Regions from separate parts of the Streptomyces sp. NPDC056883 genome, predicted to be linked through region 1. Evidence: riboswitches for the same ligand, from Rfam matches in the RefSeq annotation. Region 1 holds a riboswitch; each other region holds the start of a gene.

What was found. A riboswitch is a leader RNA that binds a small molecule or an ion and turns the genes downstream of it on or off. The one in region 1 is predicted to bind cobalamin.
Region 2: it holds a riboswitch for cobalamin, as region 1 does, so the genes downstream of both, ACFRU2_RS10765 (ribonucleoside-diphosphate reductase subunit alpha) here and ACFRU2_RS02800 (hypothetical protein) in region 1, are expected to answer to the same signal.
Region 3: it holds a riboswitch for cobalamin, as region 1 does, so the genes downstream of both, ACFRU2_RS40070 (energy-coupling factor ABC transporter permease) here and ACFRU2_RS02800 (hypothetical protein) in region 1, are expected to answer to the same signal.
Region 4: it holds a riboswitch for cobalamin, as region 1 does, so the genes downstream of both, ACFRU2_RS17730 (ribonucleoside triphosphate reductase) here and ACFRU2_RS02800 (hypothetical protein) in region 1, are expected to answer to the same signal.

What each region holds. Positions count from the first base shown of each region.
Region 1 covers NZ_JBHUBS010000001.1:591,558-598,571, forward strand. The annotation lists gene ACFRU2_RS02795 (prenyltransferase/squalene oxidase repeat-containing protein) at 1-2,792, opposite strand, end outside; cobalamin riboswitch at 2,901-3,039, opposite strand; cobalamin riboswitch at 3,127-3,262, shown strand; gene ACFRU2_RS02800 (hypothetical protein) at 3,381-4,793, shown strand; gene ACFRU2_RS02805 (ABC transporter substrate-binding protein) at 4,848-5,762, shown strand; gene ACFRU2_RS02810 (short-chain fatty acyl-CoA regulator family protein) at 5,778-7,014, opposite strand, start outside.
Region 2 covers NZ_JBHUBS010000003.1:384,709-391,722, forward strand. The annotation lists gene ACFRU2_RS10765 (ribonucleoside-diphosphate reductase subunit alpha) at 1-2,073, opposite strand, end outside; cobalamin riboswitch at 2,233-2,369, opposite strand; gene ACFRU2_RS10770 (GNAT family N-acetyltransferase) at 2,428-2,925, opposite strand; gene ACFRU2_RS10775 (YbdD/YjiX family protein) at 3,014-3,211, opposite strand; gene ACFRU2_RS10780 (carbon starvation CstA family protein) at 3,208-5,370, opposite strand; gene ACFRU2_RS10785 (GntR family transcriptional regulator) at 5,569-6,333, opposite strand; gene ACFRU2_RS10790 (extracellular solute-binding protein) at 6,630-7,014, shown strand, end outside.
Region 3 covers NZ_JBHUBS010000031.1:47,294-54,307, reverse strand. The annotation lists gene ACFRU2_RS40095 (EF-hand domain-containing protein) at 90-302, shown strand; gene ACFRU2_RS40090 (PadR family transcriptional regulator) at 348-902, opposite strand; gene ACFRU2_RS40085 (energy-coupling factor ABC transporter ATP-binding protein) at 1,324-2,157, opposite strand; gene cbiQ (cobalt ECF transporter T component CbiQ) at 2,154-2,903, opposite strand; gene ACFRU2_RS40075 (energy-coupling factor ABC transporter substrate-binding protein) at 2,908-3,243, opposite strand; gene ACFRU2_RS40070 (energy-coupling factor ABC transporter permease) at 3,252-3,947, opposite strand; cobalamin riboswitch at 3,976-4,170, opposite strand; gene ACFRU2_RS40065 (flavodoxin family protein) at 4,448-5,179, shown strand; gene ACFRU2_RS40060 (MFS transporter) at 5,195-6,451, opposite strand; gene ACFRU2_RS40055 (winged helix-turn-helix transcriptional regulator) at 6,590-7,014, shown strand, end outside.
Region 4 covers NZ_JBHUBS010000006.1:179,888-186,901, forward strand. The annotation lists gene ACFRU2_RS17710 (aminotransferase class V-fold PLP-dependent enzyme) at 1-1,067, opposite strand, end outside; gene ACFRU2_RS17715 (LysR family transcriptional regulator) at 1,106-2,029, opposite strand; gene ACFRU2_RS17720 (YybH family protein) at 2,149-2,532, shown strand; gene ACFRU2_RS17725 (anaerobic ribonucleoside-triphosphate reductase activating protein) at 2,542-3,177, opposite strand; gene ACFRU2_RS17730 (ribonucleoside triphosphate reductase) at 3,174-4,952, opposite strand; cobalamin riboswitch at 4,996-5,138, opposite strand; gene ACFRU2_RS17735 (endo-1,3-alpha-glucanase family glycosylhydrolase) at 5,240-6,955, opposite strand.

The sequences.
Region 1 (7,014 bases):
GCCTCGCCCCCGGTGGTTTCGCGGCGGCGCTTGGCGGCGCGGGTGATGCCCCAGCCGCCGAGGGTCAGGAGCAGGGCTGCGCCAGCGAGGCCGCCGACCTGGGCGCCGGTTGCGGCGAGGCCTCCGCCGCGTGGACCGGAGCCCGGGCCGCCCCCGTTTTCGCCCGGGGTCACGATGACGGGGGCGGAGGGGGAGGGAGACGGCCGGACCGAGGCGCTGGGGACGGGCTGCGGGGCGGTGCCGCTGAGGTCGCGGGTCAGCAGGCCGAAGGAGATGCCGGTGGCGCCGCCCACGGCCTGCGCGGAGGCGCGGACGTCGGAACCGGGCTGGCCGCCCTTGGCGATGGTGAAGCCGCCGTCGGAGTTCTGCTGCGAGACGAGGAACGTGCGCGCCCTGGCGATGCGGTCCGCGTACTTCGTGGCGTCCAGGGACATGCCCTGCACGGCGAGGGCGGCGGAGTTGACGGAATTCCCGGAGGCGCCGGGGAAGCCGCCGTCGTCCTTCTGCTGGGTGGCCAGCCAGGCGACCGCCTTGTCGACGGCCGCCTGCGAGGCGGCGTCGGGAAGCAGGTCGAGGGCCATGGCGGCCATCGCGGTGGAGTCCACTTCGGCCCGGCTGGGCTCGCCGATCAGGCTGGGCCAGGCGCCCGAGGGGTCCTGGAGGCTCTTGAGGTAGGCGATGGGTTCGGCCGCGGCGGCGCTCTCCCCCGCTCGGAGCTGGGCGATGACGCCGAGGGACTGGGAGAAGACGGAGGTGGCGTAGGCGTAGTTGCCCTTCGCCGCGCACTGCTGGGGGGTGTCGTTCTTCGCCGTGCAGATGCCCTTGGCGAGCGCGGCGATCAGGTCCCGGCCGCCGAAGTTTCGGGGGTCACGGCCTACGGCCTCGGCGAGCAGGGCCGTCTTGCCGAGCGAGCCGCCGGCGGCGTACTTGGTGCCGATCAGGGTCCAGTCGTCGATGCTGCGGCCCTTGCCGTCCTTGCCGCCCTTGTCGAGGAAGTCGACGATGCCCCGCAGCGTGGTGTTGTCCCGGCCGGTGGCGGCGAGCGCGTAGGCGCCGTCGATGGTCAGGCCGTAGTCGGCGAAGCCGGTGCCCGCGCCGCTCTCGTAGTAGCGGCCCTGGATCAGACGGCTGTGGTCGGCTAGGTACGCCGAGCCCTTCCTCAGGTCCGGCCCGTCACCGGCCGGAGGAGTGACCGGGGGAGTGACGGGCGGGGTGACGGGCGGAGTGACCGGCGGGGTGGTCGGCGGATCGGTCTTCGTCGTCGTCAGCGCGACCAGGTCGCTCTTGGCGCCGGCGACGGCGGCCGGCGCGGTGGCGAACAGCCGCGATTCGGTGTCGTCCTCCTCGAAGCCGAAACCGGCTCCCGGGAACTGGTGCTTGGACAGCCAGGAGACGCCCGCGTCCGCGAAGGCCGCGTCGCCGAGTGCGCGCAGGGCCTGGGCGGCCCAGGCGGTGGAGGCCGGGCTGCCGGTCGTCATGTACGAGGCGGAGGGCCAGGCGCCGGTCGCCAGTTGGGACTTCTTGAGGTAGCCACGGGCCTTCTGCACGGCCGCGTCGTGGCCGCCGGCCCGCTTGAGGGCCAGCGTGATGAGCCCGGTGGCGTTCGCGTCGCTGTCGCACCATTCGCCGGAGCGGATGAGGATGGAGGTGAAGCCGCCGTCCTCGCACTGGAGTCCGATCAGCCGGTTCACGGCGTGGGCCGGGGGCGTCACGCCTCCGTTCAGCAGCGCGATGACGGCCATGGCCTGGGCGTCGGACTGGCCGGTGGTGCGGAAGTCCCCCTTGGTCAGGCAGCCTTCGACGTTCTCGCCGTCACCGATGTCGCGCGGGCAGACGTACCTGACGAGGTCGCCGAGCAGGTCGTGACCGCCGAAGGCGCGAGGGTCCTTGCCGGTGGCCTCGGCGACGAGCGCGAGACGGGCGGCGGCGGAGGCGTCGGGGATCTTGTCCTTGCCGGCCGGGTAGGCGTACGCGTCGGTCTGCGCGGGCGCGGCGAGGAAGGCGGCGACCTTCCTGGCCGCCGGGCTCTTCGGGTCGGCAGCCGTCAGGGCGTACACGGCCTCGGTGGTGAGGAGGTGGTTCGGGGTGGTGGAGCCCTCGTCGACGACGCGCTCCCCGTCCGTCAGCTTGCCGCTGATCCAGCGGATGGCCGCGGGCACGTCGACCGACCCGGCGGGCACGGTGGGAGGGGCCGTCGGGACGGTCGGATCGGGGGTGGAACCTCCCCCGGCCCGTACGTCGTCGGGGGAGAAGACGGGCTTGCCCGAGGTGCCGCCGATGTCGGTTCCTCCGTAGACCCAGGCGTCCACGTCGCCGGCCTTCGGGTTGCGCGCCATGGCGCCGAGCGGGCTGTAGGTCCAGTTCTTCTGGCCGGGGGAGGCGGTCCAGTACGACCAGTAGGCGGTGGCCTGCGGCGTGAGGACGCAGTCCTCCTTGTCCGGAGTGGGGTACTCCGTACCGGTGTTGAAGGAGCCGTTGCCGATCCGGCAGATGAACCCGTCACCGTCGTGGACGGTGCCCTCGGTGGTGAAGCCGCCGGTGTGCAGCAGCTCGTAGCCGGTGGTGGGGGTGGTGTCGCAGCCGCGCTCGACCTTGCCGCCGAAGGGTCCGAAGTCCACGGCGACGATGGCACCGGTGGTGGCCGTGCACTGCTCGACCGGGTCTGCGTTCGCGGAGGTGGGGACCGTGAGGAAAGCCACTCCCGCACCGAGCGTCAGGAAGGACGCGGTCACGAGGGAGAAGAACCGCCGCCTCGTCCCCGACTGCCGTTTCGCCTGCTGTTCGGTGCCCACCGCGGCCCTCGTCTCTGCCGGGCGGCTGCGTACGTGGCGATGCGCCCCCGCACGGCTCGTGCGCCGTGGGAGGTTGCGACGACCACACCGCAGTCCGCGACGGCGTTCTTCGTACTGTGACCCAGCCCCAGGCATTCCGGCTCACCCGGGACGCCCCGGGCCTACGGTTGCGGGTCAGCGCCGGAATTCGACCGGCTTCCCCTGGTACTGAGCAGTTATCAGCCGGAGTGCAACACGGATGTCGGTGACGCGTCAAGGTGGCGTGAGTCTCATCAAGGGGTCTCGAGGGCCCTGGGCTTGCCCGCCCTCCGGGTGGCCGGCTGACTGGCTGGCGGACCCTTGATCACTCCGGTAGCGTCCTGGGCTGCCACATGGGGGAATCCGGTGAGAAGCCGGAGCTGACGCGCAGCGGTAGGGGACGGCGGGGGCCGTTCCGAGCCCGAATGCCCATACGGCGATGCAGTACAGGAAGCCGTACCACGCGTTCCGGACGGCGGCCCTCCCACCCTGCCCCGGCCGTGTTCGTGTGCGGTGACCTGTGGGCGTGCGCGGGCGGCGGCCGGCGTTCGCCGATTCCAGGAGCAGGCCATGTCCCGTCCCCGTACCTCCCGCCGCCTCGCGCTCGCGGTGCCCGCCGCACTCGGCGCCTTCGTCCTCACCGCACTGCCCGCCTTCGCGACCTCCAGCCCTGCGCAGATGGCCACGTCCAAGACGAACGGCGTCGCCTACCTCAAGTCGCTCCAGGCCGCGGACGGTTCGTACGCCGGGTCCGGGCTGTCCAACGAGTGGGCGTTCAGCGCCTTCGCCGCCGCGGGTACGGCCGTCGTCGATGTCGCCCCCGGCGGCGACACGACGAAGAACGCCCGCACGGTCTACCGCAACCTGCTCTCCACGGCAGGCTGGCCGCAGGCTTCCCCGGTGGTCACCGACTACGAGCGCGGAACCCTGAACGCGTACGCCGCGGGCATCGACCCGGCCCGGGTCTCCGCCTCGCGCAACCTCGTCGCGAACGTCTATTCCTACTGGCAGACGGCAGAGGCCGGCTACTTCGGTCCGTCAGGTAACTTCAACGGCACCGTCTTCGCGGCCCTTTCGCTGCGCGGAGCCAAGACGCAGGGCGGCGCCCACCGCATTCCGCAGGCCCTGACCGACTCGATGGTCACCCGCATCCGCGCCAACCAGCACGTGGACGGCGGCTGGACCTTCAACAAGGCCGAGGGCAACCCCACCGTCCTCAACTCCGCGAGCGACGTCGACATGACCGGCGCCGCGATGGCGGCGCTCTGCGTCTCCGGCGTGCCCCACACCGATGCGGACGTCGTCCAGGCCAAGAACTTCCTCAAGGGCAAGCTGGTCGCGACCACCGGCGCCTTCAACTCCCTGTACGGCGTCAACACCAGTTCCAACGGATGGGGCGTGGCGGGCCTGAACGCCTGTGGCATCAGCCCGCAGACCGGCGACTTCCTGACCGCCAACGGCAAGACCCCGATCGACTTCCTGATCGCCAACCAGTACAACCCGGCGGGCGGCTTCAAGTACAAGCCCGCCGACACGAGCCCGAGCGCCTACGCCTCGATCGACGCGCTGCGCGCAGTGGCCGGCGGCGGCTTCACCACGGCCCCGCCCGTACCGGTCACTCCCGGCGCCCCGCAGTGGGTCGCCCAGTCCGCCTTCACCGCCGGGACCGCCACCAAGCTGGCCCTGACCGTCGACGACGGCGCCGGCAGCCTCAAGGTCTGCTCGGTGGCTTTCACCCCGACCGGTACGACCACCACCCTCGGAGACGTCCTCAACGCCGCGACCACCGGTGCCACCCCGTCGGGCTGTGTCACGAGCATCACCCCGTCGTCCGGCACCGGCACGATCACCCACATCAACGGCAAGGCCAACAGCGGCTCCAACACCTGGAAGGTCAGCGTCGACGGCTCCGCCTTCGCCGGCGCCGCCCGCAACAAGGTGATCAACGTGGGCGACACGATCGCCCTGCGCTGGGGCGCTTGATCTCCACGGGTGCCGTGCCCCGGGTCCCGCCGTAAGCGCGCCTACAGTCGGTGCATGCGCATCGTCTCCCTGCTCCCGGCGGCCACCGACATCGTGGCGGAGCTGGGCCTCGCCGCCGACCTGGTCGGACGTACTCATGAATGCGACTGGCCGCCGGCGGCGGTGGCTTCCGTACCCGTGGTCACCCGGGCCGAGTTCGCCGCCGAGGAGCTCAGCAGCCGGGAGATCTCCGAGGCGGTGGGCGGGGCCGCCCACTCCGGTTCTTCGCTCTACACCCTGGATACGGCGGCGCTCGCCGCTCTCGCCCCGGACCTCGTCCTCACCCAGGACCTGTGCGATGTCTGCGCCGTGTCCTACGAAGGAGTCTCGCGCGCCGTGCGGGTGCTCGACGGCGGCGCCCGCGTGCTCAGCCTGGAGCCGCGCACCCTCGACGACGTACTGGACTGCCTGGTCACCGTGGGGGAACTGCTCGGCGTACGCGAGCGGGCGGAGCGCCGGCGGACGGAGCTGCGCGCCCGGCTCGACGAGGTACGGAGGCTGACGGCGGGGCGGCCCGGGCCCCGGGTGGTGGCCATCGAGTGGCTCGACCCCCTGTGGCCCGCCGGGCACTGGGTGCCCGAACAGATCACGTGTGCCGGGGGCGAACCGCTGCTCGCCGCACCGGGCGAGCACACCAAGCCGATGACCTGGGACGCCGTCCGCGCCGCCCGCCCGGACGTGGTGCTGCTCCTGCCCTGCGGCTTCCCGCCCGAACGCACGCTCCGCGAGCGCGACCTGCTGACATCCCTCCCCGGCTGGAACGAGCTCCCCGCCGTACGGGCAGGGGAAGTCTGGGTACTGGACGGGCCCGCCTACTTCAACCGCCCCGGCCCGAGAGTGGTGCGCGGGGCCGAGGTGCTCGCCCATGTCCTGCACGGGGTCCGGGCGGGCGAGCCCGTGACCACGGCCGAGGCCCGCCGGACGGAGTGAGCGGCCGGGTTCCGGTCAGTCGCGGGCCGAGGCGGGAGCGCCCGCAACGGGGTAGGGCACGAAGGTGCTGCTGTTCTCGTCGACGGCCAGGGCCCGGCCGAGCGGCGGGACCGCCCGCTGGGGACAATCGAGGCGTTCGCACAGGCGGCAGCCCATGCCGATGGGGGTCGCGGCCGACCGGTTGCCGAGGTCCAGGCCATCCGCGTACACGAGACGGGACGCGTGCCGGATCTCGCAGCCGAGCCCGATCGCGAAGGTCTTGCCGGGCTCGCCCCAGCCGCCGCGGTGTCGGGTGACGGCGCGGGCCGTCCACAGGTACCGCTGTCCGTCGGGCATGGAGGCGACCTGGACATGGATCCGGCCGGGAGCGGCGAAGGCCTCGTACACGTTCCACAGCGGGCAGGTACCGCCCGCACGCGAGAAGTGGAATCCGGTGGCGGACTGCCGCTTGGACATGTTCCCGGCCCGATCGACCCGGACGAAGGAGAACGGGACGCCGCGCAGCCTGGGGCGTTGCAGGGTGCTGAGGCGGTGGCAGACGGTCTCGTAACCGATCCCGAAGTGGTCCGTGAGCCGCTCGATGTCGTAGCGGAACTCCTCCGACGCGGTGTGGAACGCCGTGTACGGGAGGATCAGGGCGGCGGCGAAGTAGTTCGCGATGCCGATCCGTGCCAGGGCGTGCGTGGGGGAACCAGGGGCGAAATCCTCGGTGGCCAGCCGGTCGAGTTCGTCCCCGTACTCGATCAGCGCGAGCTGGGTGGCCATGCGGAAGGCCTGCTGGCCCGGCCGGAGCCGGTTCGACAGGTGCAGGACCCGGGCGGTGCCGTCGTAGTGGTGCAGCCGGTCGCAGTCCGCGGAGATGCGGATCCCGTGGCGGTCGGCGAGTCGCAGGGTCAGTGCGCGGACGACGTCCCCGGGGCGGATGCCGATCGCGCGGGCCAGCTCCTCGGCGGCGAGATCGGTGTCGTGGAGGTAGTTCTGCCGCCGGTAGAAGAACTCGCGGATCTCCTCATGGGGCGAACGCGGGGCCACCGCCACCGCATCGCGGCCGTCGGCGGCGTCGGCGAGCCGCTCGGCCAGCAGCTGGCTCCGGCGCCCCAGGTCCAGCAGCACCGAGGCCACCGCCGGCATCCGGGTGGCCAGCTCCGCCAGATCGGACGGGGACACACGGGCCTCGGCCACCTGCTCGGCGAGGGCCTCGCGCAGGTCGGCCACCATGCGGCTGGTGTCACGCTCCGAAAAGAAGCCGGGG
Region 2 (7,014 bases), on a different contig from region 1:
GTACAGGTCGCGCACCTCCGCCGGGATCCAGCCGAAGCCCTGGACCGAGCCGGAGGACTCGCGCAGCGCCTCGCGGGTCTGGGCGTCCCAGACGCCGAGCCGCTTGAGCTCCTGCACCAGGTAGCCGTTGACCTGGAGGAACTCCCCGCTCAGGGTCTCGCGCTTGAAGAGGTTGGAGACCTGCGGCTCGATGCACTCGTACACGCCCGCGATGGAGGCGATGGTCGCCGTCGGGGCGATGGCCAGGAGGAGCGAGTTGCGCATCCCGGACTTCGCGACGCGGGCGCGCAGCGCGTCCCAGCGCTCCGGCCAGTTCAGCTCGACGTCGTAGTGATCGGGGTGCAGGACGCCGCGGGCCGTGCGGGTCTGCTCCCACGCGGGGAGCGGGCCGTTGCGCTCGGCCAGGTCGCAGGAGGCCTCGTACGCCGCGAGCATGATGCGCTCGGAGAGCTTCGTGGACAGGGCCTTCGCCTCGGGGGAGTCGAAGGGCAGCTTCAGTTGGAAGAAGACGTCCTGGAGGCCCATCGCGCCCAGGCCCACCGGACGCCAGCGGGCGTTGGAGCGGCCGGCCTGCTCGGTCGGGTAGAAGTTGATGTCCACGACGCGGTCGAGGAAGGTGACCGCGGTGCGGACGGTCTCGTCCAGCCGCTCCCAGTCGATGTCCCCGGACTCGGCGAGGACGAAGGCGCCGAGGTTGACCGAGCCGAGGTTGCAGACGGCCGTCTCGCCGTCGTTGGTGACCTCGATGATCTCGGTGCAGAGGTTCGAGGAGTGGACGACGGTGCCCGGCTCGGCGGTCTGGTTCGCCGTGCGGTTGGAGGCGTCCTTGAAGGTCATCCAGCCCTGGCCGGTCTGCGCGAGGGTGCGCATCATCCGGCCGTACAGGTCGCGGGCGGGCATGCTCTTGCGGGCCAGGCCCGACTCCTCGGCCTTGCGGTAGGCGGCGTCGAACGCGTCGCCCCACAGGTCGACCAGCTCGGGGACGTCGGCCGGGGAGAACAGCGACCAGTCGGCGTCGGCGTTCACGCGGCGCATGAACTCGTCCGGCACCCAGTGGGCCAGGTTCAGGTTGTGGGTGCGGCGCTGGTCCTCGCCGGTGTTGTCGCGGAGCTCCAGGAACTCCTCGATGTCCGCGTGCCAGGTCTCCAGGTAGACCGCGGCTGCGCCCTTGCGGCGGCCGCCCTGGTTCACGGCGGCGACGGAGGCGTCCAGCGTCTTCAGGAACGGGACGATGCCGTTGGAGTGGCCGTTCGTGCCGCGGATCAGCGAACCGCGGGCGCGGATGCGGGAGTACGAGAGGCCGATGCCGCCGGCGTGCTTGGAGAGGCGCGCGACCTGGTGGTAGCGGTCGTAGATCGAGTCCAGCTCGTCCAGCGGGGAGTCCAGCAGGTAGCAGGAGGACATCTGCGGGTGGCGGGTGCCGGAGTTGAAGAGCGTGGGGGAGGACGGCAGGTAGTCCAGGCGGCTCATCAGCCGGTAGAGGGAGGCGACTTCCTCGACGGCCTGGACGGACTCGTTCTCCGCGAGGCCGCAGGCCACGCGCAGCATGAAGTACTGGGGGGTCTCGATGACCTGGCGGGTGATCGGGTGCCGCAGCAGGTAGCGGCTGTGCAGGGTGCGCAGGCCGAAGAAGCCGAAGCGGTCGTCGGCGCCCTCGGCGAGCGCGTGCTCGACCAGCGCGTCGAGCCGGTTCGCGTGCAGGCGTACGAAGTCTGCGGTGCGGTCGGCGATGAGCCCCTCGCGGTGGCCGACCTCGACGGAGCCGGAGAAGGAGGTGGAGCCCTGGCCGGCGGCCTCGTCGCGGACGGCCAGCGTCAGCAGGCGGGCGGCGAGCCGGGAGTACGCCGGGTCCTCGGAGATCAGCCCGGCGGCCGCCTCGGTGGCGAGCGTACGGAGCTCCGCCTCGTCGGCGGCGGCGCTGCGGCCGCGCAGCGCGGCGGCGGCGACCCGGCCGGGGTCGGTGTCGGGCAGGTCGGCGGTCAGCTCGGTGAGCGTGCGCAGGAGCGCGGCCCCCGGACCCTCGTAGGTGGACGGGTCGGACTCGGCGCGCGGTGCGGAAGGCGCGATGGTCACGGGGGGAGCTCTCCCTCGCTCGGCTCCGGGGTCACCGTTGGTGCGGGGCGCGAGGGGGCGCACGTGGGGGAGCGCGTGCCTGGCAGGGCAGTGCGCGTGCGCCACGTGGCGTCCACCGGCCCAACCGCGAGGCCCGGACGTGTCTGCACCCGGTTCGGTCGAGCCGGGCGCACTGTCGGCAGGTCCTCGGACTTGCGGATGCAGCGAGCGGGTCGGTGCATTTCATACCGTTGCGGGACAGTTCCGGATTCTCACCGGATTCCCCTGCGACGACAGCGAGCATGAGCATACATGTGGGGGCCGGTGCTTGCGGTAGCCCCCACATGTTGTGTCGCTCCTCGCGGGCGGTGTGGCCTAGAGCTCCAGGCGGTAGGTGAGCAGGGGCAGCCCCGGAACCGGGTACCAGTCCCGCTCGGGGGTCCGTACGAAGCCCAGCCGGTCGTAGATCCGGTGCGCCCCGAGCATCTTCTCCGTGGTCGACAGCACCAGGTGGCTCACGCCCTCCAGCTCCCGGGCGCGGTTCACGCAGGCCCGTACGAGGGCCTCGCCCGCGCCGCGTCCGCGGGCTGCCGGGGAGACGGCCAGCATCCGGAACTCCGCCTCGCCGGGGCCCGCGATATCGCAGAGCGGGCTGCCGGGAGGGGCGAAGGTCACACCACCGAGCAGCGTGCCCTCGTACGCCGCGACGAGCACCTCGCCGTCGGGTGCCCGGCCGGCGACGTCGCGCAGCCGGCTCAGGTAGGGGTCCTCCTCGGCGAAGTCGAGCAGTCCGTCGTCGAGGTACGCCCGTGCGGTGATCTCGCCGAGCTCTTCGTATTCGGCGGCCGCCGCCGTCCTGATGATGATGTCCATGGCATCGAGTGTGCGCCAGGGAAACGCAAGGGGCCGCCGCGTTCCGTCGGGTGGACGGAACGCGGCGGCCCCTGTGCGGCCCCACGGTTCAGCAGCAGCGGAACCCTTCGCGCGGGTCGCCCTCGCGGGCGTCCGTGCGGGCCCGTTCGAAGGCCCGGCGCGACTGGACCACCGCGTCCGGATCGTGCGTACGGGCGTGCGCCACGTAGCGGTCGTAGGCGGCCTCGCCCGAGAACTCCCTGACGAAGAACCGGGCCCGGCCCAGCACGTGGCGCAGGCGCGTCACGCGGGTTCCCGCACGGAGTCCTGGACGCGGCCCCCGCCCGAGTCCAGGCCGGCGGCGGCGAGTTCCGCCCGCTCCTCGGCCGTCGGGATCAGACCGGCCGGGGCGACGAGCTTGGACTCGGTCCACGGGATCTCGGCGAGCTTGACCGACTCGGGCTTGCGGATGGCCGCCAGGCAGGTCCGGGCGGCGTCCACGAGCACGATGATGATCAGCAGGGCGAAGAACACCGACAGGACGCCGTCCACCGTGGCGTTGGTGACCACGGTGTGCATCTCGTCCATGGTCTTGGCGGGCTTGAGGACCTTGCCCGCCTCGATCCCGTCCTGGTAGACGTCCCGCTGCGCGAAGAAGCCGATCTTCGGGTTGTCGGAGAAGATCTTCTGGTAGCTGGCGGTGAGCGTGACGGCCAGGTCCCAGGCCAGCGGAACGCCCGTCACCCAGGCCCACTTGAGCCGGCCGGACTTGATCAGCAGGGTGGTGCAGACGGCCAGGGCGACCGCCGCGAGCAGCTGGTTCGCGATGCCGAACAGCGGGAAGAGCTGGTTGATGCCGCCCAGCGGGTCCTTGACGCCGACCCACAGGAAGTAGCCCCAGCCGCCGACGACGATCGCGCTGGCGAACCAGACGCCCGGCTTCCAGCTGACGTCCTTGAAGGACTTGTGCACGTTGCCGAGGGTGTCCTGGAGCATGAAGCGGCCCACGCGGGTGCCGGCGTCCACGGTCGTCAGGATGAACAGGGCCTCGAACATGATCGCGAAGTGGTACCAGAACGCCTTCATCGAGGCGCCGCCGATCACGGACGAGAAGATCTCCGACATTCCGAGTGCGAAGGTCGGCGCGCCGCCCGTACGGGACAGCAGGCTGGTCTCCTCCACGTCCTTCGCGGCCTGGGTGAGGGCCTCGGGGGAGATGGCGAAGCCGAAGTTGGTCACGGCCTGCGAGGCCGTCTCGACGGTGGCGCCGACGACGCCGCCGGGGGAGTTGATGGCGAAGTACAGGCCCGGGTCGATGATGCAGGCCGTGATGATCGCCATGATGGCGACGAAGGACTCGGTCAGCATCGCGCCGTAGCCGATGACCCTGACCTGGGTCTCCTTCTGGATCATCTTCGGGGTGGTGCCCGAGGAGACCAGCGAGTGGAAGCCGGACAGGGCTCCGCAGGCGATGGTGATGAAGACGAACGGGAACATCGAGCCGGCGAAGACCGGGCCGTCTCCGCGCGAGGCGAAGTCGGTGACCGCGGGCATCTTCAGCGTCGGCATGGCGATGACCACGCCCGCGGCGAGCAGCCCGATGGTGCCCACCTTCATGAAGGTGGAGAGGTAGTCGCGCGGGGCGAGCAGCATCCACACCGGCAGGACGGACGCCACGAACCCGTAGGCGATCATCCAGAGGACCAGCGTCTCCTTCTCCAGGGTGAAGGTGTCCGCCAGCGAGGACTCGGCGACCCAGCCGCCCGCGACGATGGCGAGCAGCAGCAGCGCCACACCGACGACGGAGACCTCGGTGACCCGGCCCGGGCGCAGGACGCGCAGGTAGAAGCCCATGAAGAGGGCGATCGGGATGGTCATGCCGATGGAGAAGACGCCCCAGGGGGAGTGCGCCAGCGCGTTGACGATGACCAGGGCCAGCACGGCCAGCAGGATGATCATGATGGCGAAGACGCCGATCAGCGCGGCGGCGCCGCCGACCGGGCCGATCTCGTCCCGGGCCATCTGGCCGAGCGAACGGCCGTTGCGCCGGGTGGAGAAGAAGAGCGTGACCATGTCCTGGACGGCGCCCGCGAAGATCACGCCCACGACGATCCAGATCGTGCCGGGCAGGTAGCCCATCTGCGAGGCGAGTACGGGACCCACGAGCGGTCCGGCGCCGGCGATGGCGGCGAAGTGGTGGCCGAAAAGCACCCGTCGGTCGGTCGGGTGGAAGTCGACACCGTTGTCAAGGCGTTCGGCGGGGGTGGCGCGGGTCTTGTCCACCTTCAGTACGCGGTGCGCGATGAAGCGCGCGTAGAAGCGGTAGCCGATCGCGTACGAGCCGAGCGCGGCGGCGAGCAGCCAGGCGGCCGAGATCTCCTCGCCGCGCGAGAGCGCCAGCACGCCCCAGCCGATGGCTCCCACGAGGCCGACCAGCACCCACAGGGCCACGGCCTTGGGGGACATGGCCCCTGATGGAGAAGGCGAGCCCGGCGTGGTGCCCGGACTCGCCGCGTCCCGTACCGCCCGTGTTGCTTCCGGGCCTGGTTCCGTCATGATCCTCGTCCCCTCGTTGATCATCTGCATGGGCGCAGGGAATCTACGGGGGACCGCCCGCTGGACGTAAGCCCCCGTCCGTATAGCGGAACGAGAGTCAACTACGAATCAGACGGCGGGGCGCTGGAGTCGGGCGACGAACTTGTAACGATCGCCGCGGTATACGGAACGCACCCACTCGACGGGCTCCCCGTCGGCGTCCAGCGAATGGCGGGAAAGCATCAGCATCGGCAGTCCGACGTCGGTGCCGAGCAGTCCGGCCTCCCGCGGGGTGGCCAGCGAGGTCTCGATGGTCTCCTCCGCTTCGGCGAGGCGCACGTCGTACACCTCGGCGAGGGCGGTGTAGAGGGAGGTGTACTTGACCAGCGACCGGCGCAGCGCGGGGAAGCGCTTGGCCGACAGGTGCGTGGTCTCGATGGCCATCGGTTCGCCGCTGGCCAGGCGGAGCCGTTCGATGCGCAGGACCCGGCCGCCGGTGGCGATCTTGAGGAGGCCGGCGAGGGTGTCGTCGGCCGTCACGTAGCCGATGTCCAGGAGCTGGGAGGTGGGTTCCAGGCCCTGGGCCCTCATGTCCTCGGTGTACGAGGAGAGTTGGAGCGGCTGGGAGACCTTCGGCTTGGCGACGAAGGTGCCCTTCCCCTGGATCCGCTCCAGCCGCCCCTCGACGACGAGCTCCTGGAGGGCCTGTCGGACCGTGGTGCGGGAGGTGTCGAACTCGGCCGCGAGCGTGCGCTCGGGCGGCACGGGGGTGCCCGGTGGAAGGGTTTCGGTCATATCGAGCAAGTGGCGCTTGAGTCGGTAGTACTTGGGCACGCGTGCCGTGCGGGTGGCCGCCCCGCTGTCCGGCTCCGTGATCGCCCCTTCGGTGGCCATCGCCGCCCGCCTTCCCGACTCCAGTTTCGTTGCCGTCACCGGCTCCTCCGATATGTGCGGTCACATCGTGACACGGGAGGGAGGGCGGGCCTCCTCCCTCCCCCAGGTGTCGGTCCGATAACGGACCGAGCACCCGCTCATTAGACCCTTGACACCCCTAAAGGTCTAGGCCAAGCTCCAGCTACTGGTCTACACCAATATGGATCAGATCCCGGCCCCACGGGCAGTACTTGGTGCTTTTTGAGTCACCGCGGCGGGCAAGGGAAGTTGCAGGCAGCATCCCTGAGGAGGGTGGCGTGAAGCGCAAGCTCATCGCGGCGGTCAGTGTCGCGGGCATGATGGTCGGAGTCGCGGCGTGCGGCAACGGCGGCGACGACAAGCCGAAGGCCGACGCGGGTGGCGCCAAGGAGATCACCGTCTGGGTGATGGACGGCTCCGCACCGAAGACCTGGATCGACGCGGTCAACGCGGAGTTCTCCGCCAAGCACCCCGGTGTCACGGTCAAGGTAGAGGTCCAGCCCTGGAAGGGCATCCAGGAGAAGGTCACCACGGCCCTCTCCGAGAACACCCCGCCGGACGTCCTGGAGCTCGGCAACACCCAGACCGCCGGTTACGCGGTCACCGGTGGTCTCGCCGACCTGACCAAGGACAAGGCGAAGCTCGGCGCGGACGCCTGGGCGA
Region 3 (7,014 bases), on a different contig from region 1:
CGCTCGAACGGGACCCGGGGCGTGAGGGGGCCGGGCGTGCCGCTACCCTGAGCCGGTCAACAAGCACCAAGCAAGAAGGGGTGGACCCAGTGGCGGACATCGAGAGCGCACGGACGACGTTCGGCAAGTTCGACGTGAACGGTGACGGCTTCGTCACGGCCGACGAGTTCCGTTCGGCGATGGCGGAGATGGGCGACCCGTTCGTCACCGGCCCGGTCGCGGAGGCCGTGATCGCCGCCAAGGACTCGAACGACGACGGCCTGCTGAGCTTCGACGAGTTCTGGGCCTCCCTGAACAAGTAAGCACCCGCGCCGCCCCCCGGCCCCCTGTCGGGCCGGGGGCGCGCGTCAGGCCTCGCGCGGCCCGCCGGTCATGCCCTCCACCTCGGCGAGGGCCTCCTCCAGCCAGCGCAGCCAGAAGGTCTCCAGCCCGGTTCCCGCGTGCAGCACGACACGCCGCAGCCGGTCCTCGTCGGAGTCCCGGCCGGCCGGGAAATCCTTCTCCTCGATGCCCTCGTACACGGCCAACTGGGCCCGGTGCAGCTCCAGGTGCCGCCGCAGCTCGGCGGCCAGCCCCTGCGGCCCGACCACCGCGGCCGCCCGGATCCGCAGCAGCAGGGGATCCCGCACCGCCTTGGGGTCCTGACGCTCCCCGACCCACCGCGCCAGCTCCCCGCTCCCGGCGGGCAGCACCTCGTACTCCTTCTTCTGCCCGCGCACGGGACCCTCGCTGGGCAGCGCCCGGATCAGCCCGGACTCCTCCAGCCGGCCGAGCTCGCGGTAGATCTGCTGGTGCGTCGCGGACCAGAAGTACCCGATCGACTTGTCGAACCGCCGGGTCAGCTCCAGCCCCGACGAGGGCTTCTCGAGCAGGGCGGTGAGGATGGCGTGCGGGAGCGACATGCGGCCATCCTAGGTTTGCGGCAGATCGAGGACCGCGATGCCCTTCTCCAGGGCGAGGCTCCCGCCGCACGGGACGACGGTTCCCCAGTCGCCACCGCCACTGCGGTGCGTCCAGCGCCATGTACCCCGGTGCTCCCTCCCGGTCCAGGACCGAGGGGTCCGTCAGCGCCTCCTGCAGTTCGTACGTGCTCAGGAGTCCGACCGGGCTCCACACCCAGCCGGCGGAGAGCAGGCGCCGTCCGTCCGGACTCACGGCGAGCCCGGTCGAATGCGTGCGGGTACCGGAGCCCGCTGGAGTGTTCGGCCCCGTCCGGGGGGCAGCGGCGGAACCCGCCGACCGCGTCGACCAGTTCTCGCCGTCCCACCGGAGGGACAAGGGTGCGCTCGATGTCTCGATCATCATCACGAAGCGCGAACCTGCCTACCTCCAGGCGGCCAGTGCCTCCGGATTGCGGGGCCCGGGGGCACCCGCCTCCAGCAGTCCGTGGGCCCGCAACAGCGCGGCCACCGCCGGGGACCAGGCCTGGCGCAGGCCCGCCTCGGTCAGGAGGGCCGGCTCTGAGAGGAGGGCTTCGGCCGGACCGAAGCGGATGCCCGCCGGGGTCAGGACCGCCGCGTCGTCGGCCCAGCGGACCGCCAGGTCCACGTCGTGGGTGGCCATGACCACCGTCGTGCCGGAGGCGCGCAGTCCCGCGAGGACGTCGAGGAGCCGCTCCTGGCCGTCCGGGTCCAGACCGGCCGTCGGCTCGTCCAGGATCAGCACCCGCGGAGCCATCGCCACCGCGCCCGCGATCGCCGCGCGCTTGCGCTGGCCGTAGGAGAGCAGATGGGTGGGGCGGTCCCGGAGCCGGGTGATGTCCAGGGCGGCGAGGGCCGAGTCCACGCGGGCGCGGACCTCGGGAGCGGGCAGCCCCAGGTTCATCGGGCCGAAGGACACGTCCTGTTCGACCGAGGCCGCGAACAGCTGGTCGTCGGGGTCCTGCACCACCAGCTGGACGGACGTGCGCAGCCGGGTCAGTCCGGCCCGGTCGTACGAGACCTCCGTGCCGTCCAGCCACAGCGATCCCGCGCCGGGCCGCAGGCCGCCGCTCAGCAGCCGCATCAGCGTGGTCTTGCCGCTGCCGTTGCGGCCCAGCAGGGCCAGCGCCCGGCCCGGCGCGATGGCGAAGTCGACGCCGGTCAGGACCGCCGGGCCGTCCTCGTAGGCGTAGCCCGCACCGGACAGTTCCACCACCGGGTTGAGTGACGGGTTCACGAGTACAGCCCCTTCAGGGTGAGGGTCAGGGTGATCAGGGCCGCCAGCAGGCCGGCGGTGGCCGTCAGGAAGCGCCACGACAGGGCCGCCTCCGGTACGAGGACCCGCAGCGCGCCGTCGTAGCCGCGTCCGGCCAGACCCGCCTGGAGCTTGGCCGCGCGGTCGAAGGCCCGTACGAAGGAGGTGGCGGCCAGCCCGGCCAGGGACCGCCACAGCGCCGCCCGGCTCGTGTGCCCGAGCCGGGCGGCCTGGGCCCGGCGGACCTGGGCCATGGAGTCGAGCAGCAGGAAGCCGATCCGGTACATGACCAGGGCCACGTCCACCACGGGGGCCGGCACCCCGGCCCGGACCAGCCGGGGCAGTACGTCGGAGACCGGGGTGGTGAAGGCGAACAGCAGCAGCCCGAGCGAGGCCGCCGAGGTCCGCAGCAGCAGTTCGGCGGCGAGCCGGGGGCCGTCGGGGGCCAGGGACACCGGCCCCGCCGGGCCGCCGACCGCGAACAGCAGGGGCAGCGCCCCGGTGAAGCAGAAGCCGAGCGGGATCCGGAAGGCCCGCCAGAGCTGCCGGCCGGCCACCCCGGCCGGGCCGAGCAGCACGGCGAGGGTGGCGGCGGCCACCAGCGGCCCGCCCGGCCAGGGGGGCAGGCACACGGCGGTGACCGTCAGCCCGATCCCGAGCAGGGCCTTCTCCAGCGGGTGCCGGCCGCGCCAGCGACTGCCGTGCGCGGCCACGTCGATCGGCAGCACCCGGCTACGCCTCCGGTGCGGCGGCGGGAGCGGCCGCAGCGGCGGCCGCGCCCTGGCGGCGGCCCTTGCGGACCCCGAAGTAGTACGCGAGGACGCCCGCGCCCAGCGCCGCCTGCAGGGCGAACAGCGCGGACTCGACCTCGCCGGAGGGGGGCTCGTACAGCGGGGAGAACCAGGGCTCGTAATCCGGCTTCAGCTCGGTGATCGCCGCCTCCGCCTGCGCGTCGGCGCCGGCGAAGGGCTCCTCCTTGCCCTCGCCCAGCCCCAGCGCGATCGGCAGGACGGCCAGCGCCGCCACCAGGAGCAGCAGCAGGGTGTTGATCTTCGCGTTCTTGGACATCCCGCTCATCAGGCCGCCGCCTTCTCTCCGGTACGGGGGGCCGTCAGCTTGGCGACACCCAGCCGGACCAGGTCCGACTTGCTCGACGCCATCAGCAGCCGCATCACGAGGACGGTCAGCAGCCCCTCGCTCACGGCCAGCGGGATCTGCGTGACCGCGAAGATCCCCCCGAACTTCGCGAGCGAGCCCACGAACCCGGAGGCCGGGTCCGGGAAGGCCAGGGCGAGCTGCACGCTGGTGACGCAGTAGGTGACCAGATCGGCGAAGAAGGCGCCGAAGAACACGGTCACCATCAGCGGGAGTCCGGACGTGCGCAGGAGCCGGTAGACGGCGTAGCCCGCCCACGGGCCGGCGATGGCCATCGAGAAGACGTTGGCGCCGAGCGTGGTGAGTCCGCCGTGCGCCAGCAGCAGGGCCTGGAACAGCAGGGTGATCGTGCCGAGCACCGCCATGATCGGCGGCCGGAACAGGATCGCCCCGAGCCCGGTGCCGGTGGGGTGCGAGCAACTGCCCGTCACCGAAGGGATCTTCAGGGCGGACAGGACGAAGGTGAAGGCCCCGGACGCACCGAGCAGCAGCGTGCTCTCCGGGTTGGCCTTCACCTCTCGGGTGAGCGAGCGGACGCCGTGGACGACGAAGGGGGCGGACGCGGCGCCCCAGGCGACCGCGTGCAAAGGGGGCAGGAACCCCTCGGCTATATGCATGGGTAGGGAGACCTCTCCAGCACCTCGTGGATGGACAACGCGCCCCGGCCGGTCTCCTGGCTCACGGGTTGACGTCCATGCTCCGCCTTCCCGGGCAGCGCGGAACCTCCCGCGCAGCCCAGTGGCTTTCCCGCAGGAGTGGAGCCGGACTTCCCGATCACAGTGGCGAGGGCCGCACCGGTTTCCCACCGGTTTCCCGAACACCAAGGCCCGCTGACCCTAGTCGGCCGCACGGACCGGGAACAACCCGCCCCAATCGCGCCGCCGCCTGTCCGGATTCCGCTTCGCCGTGACTCTCCGCCACCGGGGTCGCGGTCTCCTCCCCAAGGGTGGGGAGCCGAGGGGGAGTTCCGTAGGCCCGCCGTCGTGGGCGACCGGCGGATCCGGGGCCCGGCGCCGTTCCGCCCGGGTGGTGCACGCTTGGACGGGTGCGGTGTGGCGCACGCCCGGACGGGTGCGGTCCGCTGGCGGGTCCGCCCCGGGACGCCGAGCCTGGTGGGGTGACCACCGAATCCGATGCCGCGCCCGCCTCCGACTACTCCGACCTGACCGCCGTGGTGATCAACTGCACCCTCAAGCGGTCTCCGGAACGGAGCCACACGCAGGGCCTGATCGACGTCAGCACCGGCATCATGAAGCGCCAGGGCGTCCGGGTCGAGGTGCTCAGGGCCGTGGACCTCGACATCGCGACCGGCGTCTGGCCGGACATGACGGAGCACGGCTGGGAGACCGACGAGTGGCCGGTCGTCTACTCGAAGGTCATGGCCGCGGACATCCTCACGCTGGCCGGGCCCGTATGGCTGGGTGACAACTCCTCGGTCATGAAGCAGGTGATCGAGCGCCTGTACGCCTGCTCGTCGATCCTCAACGAGCACGGCCAGTACGCCTACTACGGTCGCGTGGGCGGCTGCCTGATCACCGGCAACGAGGACGGCGCCAAGCACTGCGCGATGAACGTCCTGTACAGCCTCCAGCACCTCGGATACGTCATTCCGCCGCAGGCGGACGCGGGCTGGGTCGGCGAGGCCGGCCCGGGCCCCTCGTACCTCGACCCCGGCTCCGGCGGGCCGGACAACGACTTCACGAACCGCAACACGACCTTCATGACCTGGAACCAGCTCCACCTGGCGAGGATGCTCAAGGACGCCGGTGGCATCCCCGCCCACGGAAACCAGCGCTCCGAGTGGGACGCCGGCTGCCGGTTCGACTTCGAGAACCCCGAGCACCGCTGAGCTCGGGCCGGCCCGTCAGATGAGGTCGCGGTGGCGGCCCACCTTGGTGGAGAAGAGGTAGAGCGGGGGCAGGAGGGCGGCGGCGCAGACGGTCCAGAGCGCGGTACGGGCGCCGAAGTGGGTGGCGAGGAGACCGGCGGTGAGCGCGCCGAGCGGCAGCGCGCCCCAGGAGACGAAGCGGACCGTGGCCATCACGCGGGACAGCAGTTCCGGGGGTGACTGCGTCTGCCGGTAGGTGCGGGTGGTGATCGAGCCGATGACGGTGCCGAAGGCGAAGCCGGCGTTGCCCAGGGCGAACCAGAACGCGTCCCCCGCCGACGTGGTCAGCGGGGCGAGCAGGAGCAGCGCGCCGCCGGCCAGATCGGCCAGGATGATGCCCCGCGCGGTGCCGAGGCGCGTGGTCACGCGGACCGCGACGGCGGCGCCGGCGAGCGCGCCGACCCCGTCCATGGCAAGGACGAGACCGAGCTGCATGGAGTCGAGGCCGGCTCCGCGGACCAGGTAGAGGGGGGTGAGGGCGACGAGGGCCGCGTTGAGGAAGTTGGCGGCGGTCGCCCAGATCATGCAGGGGCGCATGACCGGGTGCTTGGTGACGTAGCGCCATCCCGCGCGGATCAGCCGCAGCGCGCTCTCGCCGGTGCGGGGCGCGGGGCGGCTCTCGGGGAGGGTGCGCAGGAGCACGGCGGAGGCCAGGTAGCTGGCGGCGTCCACGACGATCGCGCCGACCGGGCCCGTCACACCGATCAGGACGCCGCCGAGGGAGGGTCCGCCGGTGTCGGTGACGGCGTGCGTGCCCGACATGACGCTGTTGCGGGCGGCCAGCTGCCGGGCCGGGACGACGGCGGGCAGGAAGGTCGAGTTGCCGATGTCGAACAGCACGGTCGCCGAGCCGGTGACGAGCGCCGCGAACACCAGGTGCGGATAGGTGAGCGTGCCGATCCACCAGGCGAGCGGCAGCGATCCGAGCGCCGCGAACCGTACGAGGTCGAGCGTGACCTGGAGCCGGCGCAGCGGCACGCGCTGCGCGAGGACGCCCGCCGGGAGGCTGAGCAGCAGCCAGGAGACCTGCCCGGCGGCGGCGAGCAGGGCGACCTGGAAGGCGGTGGCGTCCAGAACGGTGAGGGCGACGAGCGGCAGGGCGAGGGAAGTGACGGCGGTGCCCGCGCCGCTGACCGTGGCGGCGGCCCAGAAGCGCCAGAAGACGCCCGGCGACGAGGTCTCCCGTTCGTCTTCGCGTCGGTCGTGCTCTTGGATCGCTTGCGTTCCGCTCATGCGGAGCCCACCCCCGGGTCTTGTCAGTCTCTTTTGGGAACTAACCTGTTCCAGGTGAGTTTCTATCCGGAACTGACCTCATGGCGCAAGATGGTTCCGACGAACGGCCGCCGTGCGCGCAGAAGTGGAGACGTGGTGATGAGGTCGATCCCCGAGCGGGACGCCGCCTGTGCGATCGCGCAGGCCGCGGCGGTGGTCGGCGACTGGTGGAGCCTGCTCCTGATCCGGGAGACCGCCAGGGGGCACCACAGGTTCGACGCGCTCCAGGAGGAGCTGGGCATCTCCCGGAAGGTGCTCGCCGAGCGCCTGGCGCACCTGGTGGAGACGGGGGTGCTGGAGAAGGTCCCGTACCAGGAGCGGCCGACGCGGCACGAGTACCGGCTGACCGAGAGCGGCCGGGGGCTGCTGCCGGTCCTGCTGTCGATGCAGGACTGGGCCGACCGCTGGCTCCTAGGTGACGGCTCTCTCAGCGGCACCGCCGGCGAGGCGAGCGCGGAGGCGCGGCGCGTCGCGGACCTGACCGGCCGGCAGTTGCCGCGCCTGCGGCTGTCCGGTCACCGGGA
Region 4 (7,014 bases), on a different contig from region 1:
GCGTCCGGGGTCTCGGCCACCCCGGGCGGCAGCCGCAGCGTGCGCAGGGCGAGGCCCTCGGTGTACGGGAGCGGGGCGATTCCGGGGATCTCGGCGAGCAGGGCCGCACCGTAGGCGGCGAGGGTGCTGTTGTGCGCCCGCACCTTGGCGGCGTCGAGCTCCTCCAGCAGGTCGAGCCCGTCCGGGGCGGCGAGCCAGCCGGTGTAGTCGTAGGTGGCGCGGTTCTCCACGGAACGCGGGAAGCCGTAGTGGTCCTCCCAGGACGGCACCGGCGGGCGGACCCGGGCACGGTGGTGCGGGGCCACCGCCAGGATCGCGGTACCGGACGGCGCGTAGGCCCACTTGTGGAGGTTGCCGAACCAGAAGTCGGCGCCCCCGCCCAGGGGGTCGGGAATCATCCCGGGGGCGTGGGCGCCGTCCACGATGGTGGTGACGCCCCGCTCGGCGAGTTCGGCGAGCAGCCGGGGCGAGGCGATGAGCCGGGCGGTGGGCGAGCTGATGTGGTCGAGCACGGCGACCCGGGTCCGCGGGGTGACCCCGGCCAGCACGGCTTCCCGTACGGCGTCCTCGTCGGGCAGGTCGGTGCCCAGGGCCACGGTGGTGAGCGGGGCGCGCCGGGCCGCGGCCGCGACGACCGTGCCGTAGCCGTGGTCGGTGACCAGGATCTCGTCCCCGGCGGCGAACTCCACGGCGTCGAGGGCCACGTTGGCGGCCTCGGTGGCGTTGGACACGAAGGCGATTCCGTCCGGGTCCGTACCCAGCCGGGCGGCGATCCGGGTCCGGGCCTCGACGAGCCGGTCGGGGGCGCCGATGAAGAAGGCGTCGGGGTCCGCGTGCGCCTGCGCACGGAGGGCGGCATGCGCCTCCTGGACGGGGACGGGCACCGCGCCGAACGACCCGTGGTTCAGGTGGTGGACGTCGGGCGAGAGCAGGAACAGCTCCCGCCCGCCCGGGAATTCGGCGGGGCGGCGCATCGACCCGCTGCGTGAGGCGGCCCCGGCCCGCCCGGTGGCGTCGTCGGGGCCGACGCGGTCGGTGCGGTCGGTCGGCTCGGCGGGCTGGGTCACGTGGGACCTCCGTGGGTGCGGCGCGGCTGTCGGGCCGATCATGCCCCGCCGCCCGGCGGAGCGACAGCCCCTCCTCCGGCCATCGCGGGGGCGAAGGCGCGGCGGCACCGCAGGAGCAGCTCCCGTACGGCGGGACCGCGGGGATCGCGCCAGACCAGGGAGAGCAGGGCCGGGATCTCCACGTCCTCGATGGTCCGGGCGGTGAGCCGGTCCCCGTAGGAATCGGCCATCGAGGCGCTGAGGACCGCGACCCCGAGGCCTCGCGCCGCGAGGTCCGCCACGGCATCGGCGGCGCCGGCCTCCAGGGCGATCGCGGGCCGCAGCCCCTGCCCGGCGCAGGCCTGGTCCAGCACCGCACGCAGCCCGGTGCCCGGGGGCATGCAGATGACCGGGTACCCGCCGAGGTCGCGCAGGGTGACCCGGTCCGCCACGGTCAGGGGGTGCCCTGCCGGGACCGCGACGACCAGGCGCTCGCTGACGAGGGTGAGGGCCTCCAGTCCCTCCGGGGTGGTGGCGGCGGTTCCCACGAGGGCGAGGTCGACGGAGCCGGCGCGCACGGCCTGCACCAGCCGGTCGGAGTTGTCTTCCAGCAGGGCGATCTCCACGCCGGGGTGCGCCCGGTGGAAGGCCGCGAGGGCGTCGAAGAGCGGGGTGAGGGTGCAGCCGATGACCATGCCGACGGTGAGGCGGCCCCGGATCAGGCCGGTCACCTCCCCCACCGCCTGGGCGAGGGCCCCGGTGGCGGCCAGGGCGGTGCGGGCGTGTTCCAGGGCTGCCTTGCCCGCGACCGTGAGGGTGACCGTACGCGCGGACCGGTCGAAGAGCTCGGCGCCCAGTTCCTCTTCGAGGCGCCGGATCTGGGCACTGACACCGGACTGGCTGATGTGGACGCGTTCGGCAGCGCGGGTGAAGTTCTGCTCCTCGGCCACTGCCACGAAGTACTCGAGCTGCCTCAGTTCCATGACTGAGGATTCTAGCTTTCAGCAAAACCAGCTGTTGGACTTCTGACCCAGGGGCCACGAGGCTTGGAGCAGACGACGGATCTCCGTCCCTGAACCACGATCGAGCACAGGAGGCAGCGATGTCGGACTACGCGTCGTACGAGAAGGCCCTGCACCCCGAGGACATCACCCGCCTGTTCGTCGAGCGGTCCAACGCCGGTGACGCGGCCGGGGTCGCCGCGCTCTACGAGGAGGACGCCGTGATGGCCTTCCCGCCCGGGGAGCTGACGGTGGGCCGGGAGGCCATCCGCGCACTGTGGGAGCAGGTACTGGTGAACCGGCCCCGCTTCGAGCCGGAGCCCCCGCTCCCGACGCTGGTGAGCGACGGCATCGCCCTCACCTCCACCCCGCCGGCCGACGGCGCCGGGGCCCGCGCCCAGGTGGTACGCCGCCAGCCCGACGGCAGCTGGCTGCGGCTGCTGGACAAGCCGGAGTTCGCCCCGGCCCCCGGCGCGGCCGCGTAGGGCGGTGCGTCAGGCGGCCGGCGGGCGCATGGTCTGGCGGAGCGTGGGCCGTGCGCCCAGGTCCGCGAGCCAGGCGTCCAGGTCGGCCAGGGCGGGCGGGTCCAGGAGGGCCGGGTCCACCGTGGTGCGGAGCTGGTGGGGAACCCCCGAGGCGAGCAGGAGGCGCAGGCTGCGCTCCGCCGAGGCGGCCGCGTGGCCGATGCCGGTGACCCGTTCGTAGCGGCCGGGCGGGGCCTTGACGTCGAAGCCGACCCAGTCCAGCAGGTCCGCGTCCAGCAGCCGGGCCAGGCGGCGGGGGAAGGCTCCCCCGGTGTGGAGGCCGACCTCCAGGCCCAGCGCGCGGGCCTCCCGTACGGCCCGGGGCAGACCGCGCTGGAGCAGCGGTTCCCCGCCCGAGAAGACGATCCCGTCGAGCAGCCCGGTCCGGCGGGCGAGGTGGCCGAGCACCTCGTTCCAGGAGACGGCGGCGGGGGCCCGGGCGGGCAGCAGGCCGGGGTTGTGGCAGTAGCCGCAGCGCCAGGGGCAGCCCTGGCAGAACACGGTGGTGACCAGCCGTCCGGGCCAGTCGCAGGTGGACAGCCGGGACCAGCCGCCGATGCGGATGGCGTCGCCGGAGGTCGCCCCGCCTCCCCCTTCGCCGGTCACACCGCCGCCTTGAAGTGGACGCGCTCGGCGTGTTCGCCCTTCTTGCCGATGTTGAAGGAGGACACCGGGCGGTGGTAGCCCATGACCCGGGTCCAGACCTCGCACGCCGCCCCGCACGTGGGGCAGTGGGGCTGCTCCCCCGCCAGGTAGCCGTGGTCCGCGCAGATGGAGAAGGTCGGGGTCACCGTCAGGTACGGGAGCCGGAAGGTCTCCAGTGAGCGCCGGACCAGCTTGCGGCAGGCCTCCGCCGTCGGGATCCGCTCGGGGGTGTACAGGTGCAGGACGGTGCCGCCCGTGTACTTGCCCTGCAGTTCGTCCTGGCGTTCCAGCGCCTCGAAGGGGTCGTCGGTCCAGCCGACGGGCAGCTGCGAGGAGTTGGTGTAGTACGGGTTGGCGTCGGTGCCGGCCTGGAGGATGCCGGGGAAGCGGGCCCGGTCCTCCTTCGCGAAGCGGTACGTCGTGCCCTCGGCGGGGGTGGCCTCCAGGTTGTACAGGTGGCCGGTGTTCTCCTGGAAGTCGACCATCCGGGCCCGGACCCTGTCCAGGAGGCGGACCGCGAGGGCGTGTCCCTCGGGATCGGTGATGTCGTACGCGTCCGCGCTGAAGTTGCGGACCATCTCGTTGACGCCGTTGACCCCGATGGTGGAGAAGTGGTTGCGCAGGGTGCCCAAGTACCGCTTGGTGTAGGGGAAGAGGCCGTCGTCGATCAGGTTCTGGACGGTGATCCGCTTGAGTTCGAGGCTGTCCTTGGCGAGCTCGCACAGCCGGTCCACCTCGGCCAGCAGCCGCGCCTCGTCGCCCGCGTAGAGGTGCCCGAGCCGGGCGCAGTTGAGGGTGACCACGCCGAGCGAGCCGGTCTGCTCGGCGCTGCCGAAGAGGCCGTTGCCGCGCTTGAGCAGCTCGGTCAGGTCGAGCTGGAGCCGGCAGCACATGGAGCGGATCATGTGGGGTTCGAGCTCGGAGTTGATGAAGTTCTGGAAGTACGGGAGCCCGTACTTGGCGGTCATCGCGAAGAGCCGCTCGGCGTTCTCGCTCTCCCAGGGGAAGTCGCGGGTGATGTTGTAGGTCGGGATGGGGAAGGTGAACACCCGCCCGGCGGCGTCGCCTTCCGTCATCACCTCGATGTACGCCCGGTTGATCATGTCCATCTCGGCCTGGAGCTCCCCGTAGGTGAAGCCGGTCTCCTCCCCCGCGACCACCGGGATCTGCGTGCGCAGGTCCTCGGGGCAGGTCCAGTCGAAGGTGAGGTTGGTGAAGGGGGTCTGGGTGCCCCAGCGCGAGGGCACGTTGAGGTTGTGCACGAGCTCCTGGATGCACTGCCTGACCTGGTCGTACGCCATCGCGTCGAGGCGGACGTACGGGGCGAGGTAGGTGTCGAAGGAGGAGAAGGCCTGGGCGCCCGCCCATTCGTTCTGCAGGGTGCCGAGGAAGTTCACGATCTGGCCGCAGGCCGAGGACAGGTGCCTGGGCGGAGCGGAGTCGATCTGGCCGGGCACCCCGTTGAAGCCCTCGGTGAGCAGGGTGCGCAGGGACCAGCCGGCGCAGTAGCCGGAGAGCATGTCCAGGTCGTGGAGGTGGAGGTCGCCCTCGCGGTGGGCGCGGGCCACGGCGGCGGGATAGACCTGCTCCAGCCAGTAGTTCGCGGTGACCTTGCCCGCGGCGTTGAGAATGAGCCCGCCGAGCGAATAGCCCTGGTTGGCGTTGGCGTTCACCCGCCAGTCCCGGCGGTCCAGGTACTCGGTCACGGTCTCTACGGCATCGACGACAGCAGTCACGGCAGCCCTCCCACGAGGCTCGGCACGGAAGAATGGCGGGCTTTCCCTGAAAGCCCGTGCCGGCAGGTGTCGGACTCGTCCGCCGTGGCGGACGTAACCGTTGCGGGGCAGTCCCGGATTCCCACCGGGTTCCCTGTTGCCTCGGTCGGGGAGAGGCCCCGCCGAACCGGCAGAGCCAACACTACATATAGATGTGACGGCAGAGCACCACCACTACATATGGGGTGACGAAGGTCCCGGGGCAAGGGACTTCAGCCCCTGCGGACTTGCGTCGGAGCCCTGCGGCCTCAGCTCCGGCCGCTGGTGGCGGCGTAGTACTGGAGGTCCTGCACCTCCACCGTCCGGTCCACCCGGTAGCGCAGCTCCACCCGGGCCCCGGCCTTGCCGCCCCGCACCACGGACGCCGAGCCGACGCCCGGCCCCAGGGGCAGCAGCTCGGAGTGGACCCCGGCCGGGGCCGCGTGCGCGTCCTCGGCCGCTCCCACGGCCGTACGGATGCTCGCGGGCGCGGTCAGGAAGCTCAGCACCTCCACCGTGTCCCGGGCCGCGGCGCTGCCGCCCCGCAGCGACATCACGAGGGACTGGCCGCCGCTCGGGTCCGCGGCGGCGAACTGGGTGCGCGAGCTCAGGTACAGCGTGTCGCGGACGATCTTCGGCCAGCCGCCCGTCTTGAACCGGGTGAGGTAGTAGGAGGAAAGGTCCAGGTAGGCATGGCCGTTGTGCAGGGAGGGCGCGAACTGGCTGCCCTCGCTGTAGTCGTTCCACGTGGTGAGCTGGACCCAGTCGGCCCCGTCCTCGATGGCGCGGTTCCATGTGGCGCGCAGGGTCGCGGTGTTGCCCGCCTCGTCGTAGATGCCCTGGTTGGGGCGGGCGTCCTGGACCGACACGGGCTGCATCCAGATCTTGCCCGCGGCGTGGGCGCGCCGGACGTCGCGCGTGGAGCTCTCCTGGCCGACGTAACTGCGGCTGCCCCACTCGGAGAATCCGTAGCTGATGGGCTCGAACTCACCGCTGTACGCGCCGAAGTCGAGGAAGAGCGGCACGAAGGCGGTACGGATGCCGTGCCGGGACTTCAGGACGTCCATGACCCCGGTCCACCAGGCGACGCTCTTCTCCTCCGCCTTGAACGGCGAGACGACCAGCCGGCCGTCGGGGAGCCGGTGGGCGGCCGGGGCCCTGCCGAGTTCCGCGAGGAGGTCGGCGAGCACGACCGGGTCGTCGGTGCCCAGGGAGGTCATGTCCGGCATCAGCATGACCTTGAAGGCCGGGTCCACCGAACGGGCGGCTTCCATCAGGAGGTTGGAGCGCTCCCGGTTCTTCCCCGTGAGGGAGAGCAGGTCGAGGGTGAATCCGTCGATGCCGGCGGCGCGGGCCGTACGGACCTCCTGCCGGAGGTTGGCGAGCTCCCAGTCCCCGGCCTTGGGCGGGACGGGCAGGGGGCGGTCGCGCAGCAGGCCGCCGTAGCGCTCGTGCTTGCCGTTCTCGCCGTCCGGCTTCAGGTAGTTGCGGGTGTAGTAGTCGGCGTCGGCGCCGACGTTGTCCAGGGAGAGCGGGTACGGGGTGAAGTAGTGGGCGAAGACCAGCTTCTTGCCGGCGGCGCCGGAGCGCAGGGCGGCGGGCTGCGGCATGTCGAAGGGCAGGGCCCCCGCGGGGCGCACCGCGTCGTCCGAGCCGGATCCCTGGGCCTTCGGGTCCGGGGCCTGCCCGCCGGGACTCTGCGGGGCGCTCGCGCCCGGGCCGGTGGCGACGGGGCCGGTGGCGGTCGGCGCGGGGACGTCGCCGGGGGTCCCGGGCAGGGTGTCCGCCGGGCCGGGTCCGGAGCGGGCCCGTGCGTCGGCGACGGTGCGGGGCTCCCAGGCGATGCCCGTCGCTGCGCAGACGCCCACGAGGAGGAAGGCGGACAGGAAGAGGCTCAGCAGGGGTCTTCGGCGACGGAAGCCCGCACGGCGCCGGTGCGACGCGGGTCTCGTGCCCCGCCCTGCCCGACGCCGGTCCGCACTCATCCTGACCCCTCCCCCGCATATGCCCGCGCCATGCCCGTACATCGGGCCGCACAGCAGCA